Regions from separate parts of the Jeotgalibacillus malaysiensis genome, predicted to be linked through region 2. Evidence: riboswitches for the same ligand, from Rfam matches in the RefSeq annotation. Region 2 holds a riboswitch; the other holds the start of a gene.
What was found. Region 2 has a riboswitch for lysine ahead of LG330_RS12140 (aspartate kinase). Riboswitches for the same ligand answer to the same signal wherever they lie in the genome.

Region 1: linked by a shared signal. The riboswitch ahead of LG330_RS13400 (Na+/H+ antiporter NhaC family protein) and the one ahead of LG330_RS12140 (aspartate kinase) in region 2 are both predicted to bind lysine.

What each region holds. Positions count from the first base shown of each region.
Region 1 is NZ_CP085252.1:2,493,202-2,497,637, reverse strand. Features, by position in the region: gene LG330_RS13410 (HD-GYP domain-containing protein) at 1-1,056, shown strand, start outside; gene yunB (sporulation protein YunB) at 1,113-1,868, shown strand; lysine riboswitch at 1,935-2,119, shown strand; gene LG330_RS13400 (Na+/H+ antiporter NhaC family protein) at 2,240-3,859, shown strand; gene LG330_RS13395 (sodium-dependent transporter) at 4,160-4,436, shown strand, end outside.
Region 2 is NZ_CP085252.1:2,246,513-2,250,948, forward strand. Features, by position in the region: gene LG330_RS12130 (succinate dehydrogenase cytochrome b558 subunit) at 1-282, opposite strand, end outside; gene LG330_RS12135 (YslB family protein) at 665-1,108, shown strand; gene LG330_RS12140 (aspartate kinase) at 1,146-2,375, opposite strand; lysine riboswitch at 2,487-2,666, opposite strand; gene uvrC (excinuclease ABC subunit UvrC) at 2,725-4,436, opposite strand, start outside.

The sequences.
Region 1 (4,436 bases), 250 kb from region 2:
CTGGGACATACAATCTATAACGTAAATGAAAAGCCATTACTTCAGGCGGGTGTGATGCTGACAGATGGAATGATTGCACGGCTGCGTCTTTTAAAAGTGCAGTACGTCTACATTGCAGATGAGCAGTCAAAAGGAATTGAAGTAAAAGAAAGTGTACCGATTTTTGTCAGACAGGAATCAATCAGGGAAATCAGACAGGCTTTCTCATCGATTGAAGGCTGCAAGCAAAAAAACATGGCAGATATGCTTGAAAGCAAGGCATCAAAAATTCAGCATATCCTGAAAAACATTATGAGTGAAATGGATGCAAATCAGGACCTCCTGATGATTTTATCAGATACTTATCTATATGATTCATACATTTTTGACCATTCTTATAATGTTACGCTTTATACACTTGCAATCGGAAAAGAGCTGAAGCTTCCGGTTAAGCAGCTTGAGCAGCTGGGACTTGGAGCTATGCTGCATGATATCGGGAAGACAATGGTTGATGAATCCGTCTTAATGAAGGAAGGCCCTCTCACGCAGGAGGAATTTGAAGAAATTAAAATGCATACGGTGCATGGCTTTGAAGTGCTGAAAAACCTTCACAATGTCTCATTACTGACTGCTCACTGTGCTTTTCAGCATCATGAACGGTTAAACGGCTCGGGTTATCCAAGAGGAATAACCGCTGAGGATATTCATCCGTATGCAAAAATTCTTGCGGTTGCAGATGTGTTTGATGCCTGTACCTCTAACCGGGTATACCGGGAGAAAATGCTGCCTGCTGATGCAGTGGAGACTTTGCTCGCAGGCTCCGGCACATTATTTGATCCGACAGTCATTCAGGCTTTTCAAAAAGGAATCGCTATTTATCCGAACGGGCTGACAGTTCAGCTGAGTGATGGACGTAAAGGAATTGTGGCAAGACAGAATAAAGCTGTTTCAATGAGGCCGGTCATCAGGGTTGTTGAAGAAAATGGCGCTATTGTCCCTGCTACTTATGAAATTGATCTGGCCACCCACTTAGACTGTACAATCGCTCAGACTGATATTGCATTCGTAACTGAATAATTCTTTGTAAAAAACCCTCCCTGGGCGCATACACTGCGTTATAGGAGGGCTTTTTTATGCGCAGAAAAAGAATAATGATCAAGCCGCTCACAGCTCGTTCTGTCTGGCTGCTGTCTTTACTGCTGTTTCTATTGATGACAGTCATCGGACTTGCCGTGATTAACACAGGTGTGAAGCCGACACTGATGATCTATGCAGAGTCGCAGACAAAAAAGATCGGTGCACTCGTTATTAGTAAAGCAGTCAACAGAGAAATCGCAAACGTCATGGATATTAACGAAATCATTGAAAATGTACCGACTGATTCAGCTGAAATGGTTACAACAAAGTTTAATACAGAAATCATCAACAGAGTACTCGCAGAAACAACCGAACTTGTACAGGAGCAGCTGAGGGCAATTGAAAGAGGAGATACGAGTATATTAAAATCACTGACTGAGCTGGATCTTGAAGTGGAGGATGCAGGGAATCTTGAGGGGATTGTCTATACAGTGCCACTTGGTCAGGCAACCGGAAATGCACTGCTCGGGAACCTGGGCCCCAAAGTGCCGATCCGCTTTCATGCAGTAGGAAATGTGACATCAAACATAAAATCCAATATTACAGAGTTCGGCATAAATAACGCTTTTGTAGAAATCAACATCCATCTTGTCGTTAAAGTACAGATCATTGTGCCGTTTGCGACAGAGGAAACGACAATCGAACAGGACATTCCGGTTGCGATGGGGCTCATTCAGGGACAGGTACCTGAAATTTACAATGTCGGAGATGGCATGTCTCCTTCATTAGAAGTCCCGATTCCAACAAATTAATCTTGAATTGAAGAGAGTCGCTTGTTATAATAGTTCAGTAAAATGAATAATCACCACATCATAATCCGATGGGGTAGAGGAGCAGGATTTAAGAGTAATCTGTGTGAGGATGACAACTGCGATCACAGATGAAAGGGAATCACTGCCGAAATGGTAATAATCAGTCAGGATTTTATCATTGGGGTTATCTTTAATAAGGATAACACTCTCTTTCCGCAGCATTTTTTGCGGGTTGAGGAGCTACAGATCGTGATGGAGCATAACATTACTAATGACAAGGGTAATGGTAGAGTCCTCTATCATTGCCCTTTTTTGCGTTTTTTTACGATTATGCCTCACTGCCCTATCATACAAATAAAGGAGGGAATATTATGGAAGGAACATGGTTATCACTTTTACCACCTATCGTTGCAATTGCGATGGTTTTACTTACAAGACGCGTACTGCTTTCACTTGGAGCAGGTATCGTCACAGCAGCACTCTTAATTACAAGCTTTGGACCGGTTGCAACGCTTGAGACACTTTGGATGTCATTTAGCGGCGTATTCTGGGAGTACGGTTCAGATGGAGAGCCTGGTGGACTGAACTTATGGAATATTTTCATTATGCTATTCCTGATTATTCTTGGCGTTATCACAGCGTTCATTAATGTATCCGGAGGCGCAAGAGCATTCGGTGAATGGGCAATGAGGCGTGTGAAAACACGTGCTGGTGCCCAGGTTGTAACAGCGTGCCTTGGTATTATTATTTTTATTGATGACTATTTTAACAGTCTTGCAGTCGGACAGGTTGCGCGTCCATTGACTGACCGCCACCGCGTATCCCGCGCTAAGCTTGCTTATCTGATTGACTCAACTGCAGCACCGATCTGTGTGGTGTCACCGGTATCAAGCTGGGGCGCATATATTATCGCAGTCATCGGTGGAATTCTTGCTACACATTCAATTACTGAATACACAGCGTTTTCAGCGTTTATGCAGATGGTACCGATGAATCTTTATGTATGGGCAACACTTGGGATTGTCTTCATCGTTGCACTGCGCGGTGTTGACTTTGGTCAAATGAGAATTCATGAAAATCGTGCAATTGAAACCGGGGAAGTGTATGATCCGAAAAAGGATATTCCGGGTGAATTAAAAAATGATCTGCCTACATCAAAGCATGGTACGGTTGGAGATCTGATCTTTCCAATTATCGCGCTTGTTATCGGTACAGTGGCTTCGATGATGTGGACAGGCGCTCAGGCTTATACAGCTGACACAGGGGAATCTGCAACGATTCTTCAGATGTTTGAATACACAGACGTTGCGAAATCACTTGTATATGGTGCACTTGTAGGACTTGCAGTTGCCATTGCATTCTTTATCAGACAGATTGGCCGTTCTGAGAAAATCGGTGGAGCTGAATTCTTCCTTGCACTTAAAGAAGGTGTAAAATCAATGCTTCCGGCAATTTATATTCTTGTGTTTGCATGGATGATTGTTGGATTAATCGGAGATCTTGGGACTGGAGAATACCTTGCAGGCATCGTGGAATCATCCAACCTGCCTCTTGGCTGGCTGCCAGTTCTGTTATTCCTTGTAGCAGGCGTCATGGCATTTTCTACAGGAACGTCATGGGGATCATTCGGTATCCTGCTTCCAATCGCAGGGGAAATCGCAGCAAGCACAGATATTTCACTGCTTCTTCCATCTCTTGCAGCAGTACTCGCAGGAGCAGTATTCGGTGACCACTGTTCACCAATTTCTGATACAACGATCCTTTCTTCAACAGGAGCGGGAAGCAATCATATCGATCACGTAGCAACGCAGATTCCTTATGCAATAACAGGAGCTGCAATTGCATCAGCCGGATATATTCTTCTTGGATTCTCAGGAAGTACATTACTTTCAATCGGTCTTGTCATTGTACTGCTGGTGTTATTTGCAGTCATCATGGGCAGGAATCCTGAGAAAGCGAGAACCGTTTCAGCTAAAGAAGGACTGGAATAATGATGAAAAGCGCCTGAGTAGTAACTGCTGCTCAGGCGCTTTTTTGTAAGGACTATTGTATGACTGGAAAAATGTATGAATTATATAAAGCGTGAAAAATCTTGCACACTATAAAATTAAACCCTGATATGTAAGGGTTTAATTTTTTGTATAGATTATATCAATATAGTTTTGGAATTTTTCAAAATAGTACTTTTACATTTAGGAAGCAAGTGCTATACTGATTTTAGATTATGTGAAATAATCTGAATATATAAAAACTTCCACATATTCAGGAAGAATTTACAGGGGGGTAATTAGATGAATCGTCAACAGTGGGGATCGCGTGCCGGATTTATTCTTGCAGCAGTTGGTTCCGCAGTCGGACTCGGGAACATCTGGCGTTTTCCGTATGTCGCTTATGAAAACGGTGGAGGAGCATTCTTTATTCCATATTTATTTGCACTCTTAACAGCAGGTATTCCAATTCTTATCATGGAATTCACCATCGGTCATAAGTACAGAGGATCGGCGCCTTTGTCATTCTTCCGCATGAGCGGTAAAAAAGCAGAGTGGCTTGGCTGGTGGGCAGTGTTTG
Region 2 (4,436 bases):
GTAGTTACGAAGTGTGCCATAACGTCTTGTATTGTTCTTCGCAGTGAATGCGATGTATACTCCATAGATTGCGTGGAAGTATAAAGGGATAAAGATAATAAATAGTTCTAAGAAAATTCTAAATGGTAAACTTTCCATAAAGTGTGCTGCATCGTTGAAAGCCTGTTCGCCTCTAGTAGCGAAATGGTTGACAACTAAATGTTGAATCAGGAAGATCCCTACCGGTATAACCCCAAGTAAAGAATGCAGCCTCCTCCAATAAAACTCTCGATTTTCCGCCATCGAATGTAACCCCCTCTAAAATAAATACAGCTGCTAAAACCTACTCCCTAGAATGATAGATTCAGCAAAATTTTCGCACAGTATAACATTTATGTGACAAATTTATTGTACTCCTCTCGTAATGGAGCGTCAAGAAAACGTATACATAAAAACAATTCTAAATATTATTTATTTAACCAGCTCTATTATTAGACATTTTCCTGAATTTATCGGCTTCAGTTCACAAAAATTTCACAAAATCACTTTTCACAATTTATTATTTCAAAAAACTGCTTATCTATATGACAATATGCCGATTTCACAGTTAAATTTCTTTTTGACCTTACACTTTATCACTCAACACTTTATAATAAAGAGATTGAAAGTGAGGTTCGGTTAAGCAATGAGCGACAATGAAAATATAACACAGAACTTATTCGGTTACCGGTTAATCAGAGATGAGCTGATACCTGACCTTTTAGGCAACCATACAAAAGATATTCTCTATTGGGCGGGCAAAAAATTAGCAAGAAACTATGCATGCAGTAACGAAGGCGAAATGATTTCTTTTTTTGAACGTGCAGAGTGGGGGGTCCTCACCATCATAAAACAAAAAAATGATGAAATACATTTTGAACTTTCCGGCAATGTGATCGAAGAAAGAATTACACATAACGATCCTGTTTTTACACTTGAAGCTGGCTTTATTGCAGAACAGATCGCTATGATTAAGCAGTATCAAACTGAAGCAGTGTATACCCGCAAAAAAAAGAACTGCGTTCAAATTGAGCTTAAATGGGACCAGAAAGATCCTTATTCACTGCCCTCAAGAAAAGCCTCCTTTTAAAAATCAGCAGGCCCCTGTCAATGGAGCCTGCTGATTTTTATACCTCTACAGTGCTTTTGTTTAATCCAAAGCTTTCATGAATTGCATTCGCAGCATTGATCATTTCGTTAGAATCAACTACAACCGAGACTTTGATCTCTGATGTACTGACCATTTTCACCTGAATGTTCTGTGCTGCCAGCACGCTGAACATCTGGGCTGCTACACCAGGATTTGAAACCATTCCGGAACCAACAATCGATACTTTCGAAAGGTTCGTTTCATGTTCAATTTCCTGATAACCAATCTCTTCTTTATGACGCGTAAGGATTTGCAGTGTTTCTTCAAGCGAAGACTCTTTAATGGAAAATGACAGATTCACTTTTCCAGTATCAAGCTTACTTTGAATAATAATATCAACATCAATGTGATTGTCAGCTAAAATCGAAAATACTTTAGGGAAACCTGTCAGTTCATTCTCAAGACCTACCACTGTCATTCTAACGATATCCTTATCAAATGCTACGCCTCTTACAACTAAATGCTCTTCCATTGGTGCATCCTCCTCAATTAAAGTCCCTTCTGTTTCTTCCATGCTTGATCTTACAGTCAGTTTGATCCCGTAATTCTTTGCAAATTCCACTGCTCTCGGATGAAGAACACCTGCTCCAAGGTTGGCAAGTTCGAGCATTTCATCATATGAGATACCCTTTAACTTTCTTGCGCCTTTCACATAACGAGGATCAGTGGAATAAACACCGTCAACATCTGTATATATATCGCACCGGTCAGCACTCAGTGCAGCTGCAAGCGCTACTGCTGTCGTATCTGATCCCCCGCGTCCGAGTGTCGTAATTTCACCGTTTTCATCCATTCCCTGGAACCCTGCCACTACAATGACACGCCCTTCCTGCAGCAGTGTTTCTAAACGATTTGTCTTTACCTCAGTAATTCTTGCATTACTAAATACCGCTTCTGTGCGGATTCCTGCCTGCCAGCCGGTCAGTGACGTACTTTTGTAGCCCCTGTTTTGGAGTGCCATTGCAAGAAGTGACATTGACATCTGCTCGCCGGTTGTCAGCAGCATATCCATTTCTCTTTTTTCAGGGCGTGACGTCATTTCCCCGGCAAGCCTGACCAGTTCATCCGTCGTTTTTCCCATAGCGGATACAACTACAATGACATCATTGCCTTTTTCTTTTTCGAGAATGACTCTATTCGCCACATGATGAATTTTTTCAACTGATCCTACTGATGTACCTCCAAATTTCTGTACAATGATTCCCACTCTATTTCCTCTTCCCTGACATTATTTCTCAACTGTTTGCGACTATAAAAAAAGCAACGGGGAGAAAGTCTCCCCATTGCTTTTGAACAGATAACATCATCTGAATCGCACAGGTGAGATAGCTCTCCAGAACATTACAGCTCTGACAGCCCTGCATTTTTTAAATACAGAACCAGCAAAAAATCTGATGAATGATTTTCTGCTTCGGCGGTCCGCACCTTTCACACTGCCTCTCAGGGTTTCATCACCCTCTGCAGTGGTACTCTTTGCGTCCGCACCTCTATCACCACTTTAAAATAAAGTGTTTAATTGTGAATCATTATAGCACGTGACGATTAAGCCTTCAACGCTATTCATTTAATTTTTTTATTACTTTTTCTGCTGTTTTCGCAGGAACCCCTGCTTTTACAATTTCTTCAAGGGACGCTTCTCTCAGCTTTTTAACAGATCCGAAATACTTCAGCAGCTGCTTTTTACGTTGAGGTCCAACGCCTTCAATCTCATCAAGTACTGACTGAATGGAGTTTTTCGCGCGCAGCTGTCTGTGAAACGTAATCGCAAAACGATGGACTTCATCCTGAATCCGCTGCATAAAGTAAAACTCCTGACTGCGCCTGTTCAGCGGAACGACTTCTAGCGGGTCACCATATAACAGCTGGGAAGTATTGTGACGGTCGTCCTTGGCAAGGCCTGCTACAGGAATATCAAGACCGAGCTCATGACGCAAAATTTCCTTTGCCGCCTCAATCTGCCCTTTTCCTCCATCGATAACAATCAGATCAGGCATTGGCAGTTCATCCTTCAGCACTCTTGAATACCTTCTTCTGATTACTTCTCTCATAGATTCGTAATCATCCGGTCCCTGCACCGTTTTTATTTTATATTTCCGGTAATCTTTCCTGGCCGGCTTACCGTCTACAAAAACAACCATCGCAGATACAGGGTCAGACCCCTGTATATTGGAGTTATCAAATGCTTCAATTCTATAAGGCGTATAGATATTCATTGCATGACCTAAATTCTCTGCCGCTTTAATCGTTCTTTCTTCGTCACGCTCAATCAGCGCAAACTTTTCAGTCAGTGCAATTGAAGCGTTTTTCGCTGCCAGATTGACGAGATCTTTCTTTTGTCCTCTGACTGGCTGCCTGACATTTGTCTCAAGCAACTCTTCTGCCATTTGCTGATCAATCGTCTGCGGGATTAAGACTTCTTTTGGTTTAAAATGATTTGCCTTCATATAGAACTGACCGAGGAAGGAAAGGAATTCACCTTCTGCTTCATCATAAATTGGAAACATCGATACATCCCGTTCAATCAGCTTGCCCTGCCGGATAAAGAATACCTGAACACACATCCACCCTTTATCCACTGCATAACCGAAAATATCACGGTTTGTAAAATCATTCATCGTCATTTTCTGCTTTTCCATTGTTGCTTCAATATGAGCGATTTGATCCCGGAATTCTTTTGCCCGTTCGAATTCAAGGTTTTCTGCAGCATGTTCCATTTTAACTTTCAGATCTTTTTTTACTTCTTTAAAACCGCCATTCAAAAACCTGGCGATATCTTCAGTCATCTGACGATAGGTGCTTTGTTCCACTTTGAATTCACACGGCGCCAGACATTGTCCCATATGATAATACAGACAGACTTTATCAGGCATCGTCCTGCATTTTCTTAATGGATACATTCTGTCGAGCAGCTTTTTTGTTTCGTTTGCAGCCTGCGCGTTCGGGTAAGGTCCAAAATACTTTCCTTTATCTTTCTTAACTTTACGGGTAATGAGCAGTCTCGGATGTCGCTCTGCGGTTACCTTAATAAATGGATAATGCTTATCATCTTTTAACATAACATTATACTTAGGGTCATGTTTTTTGATCAGGTTTAATTCAAGTACGAGTGCCTCCATGTCCGATGAAGTCACGATATATTCAAAGTCCTCTATTTCTGAAACCAGCCGCTGTGTTTTCCCATCATGCGATCCGGTAAAATAGGATCTTACTCTATTTTTAAGCACCTTCGCTTTCCCTACATAGATAATCGTACCCTGTCTGTCCTTCA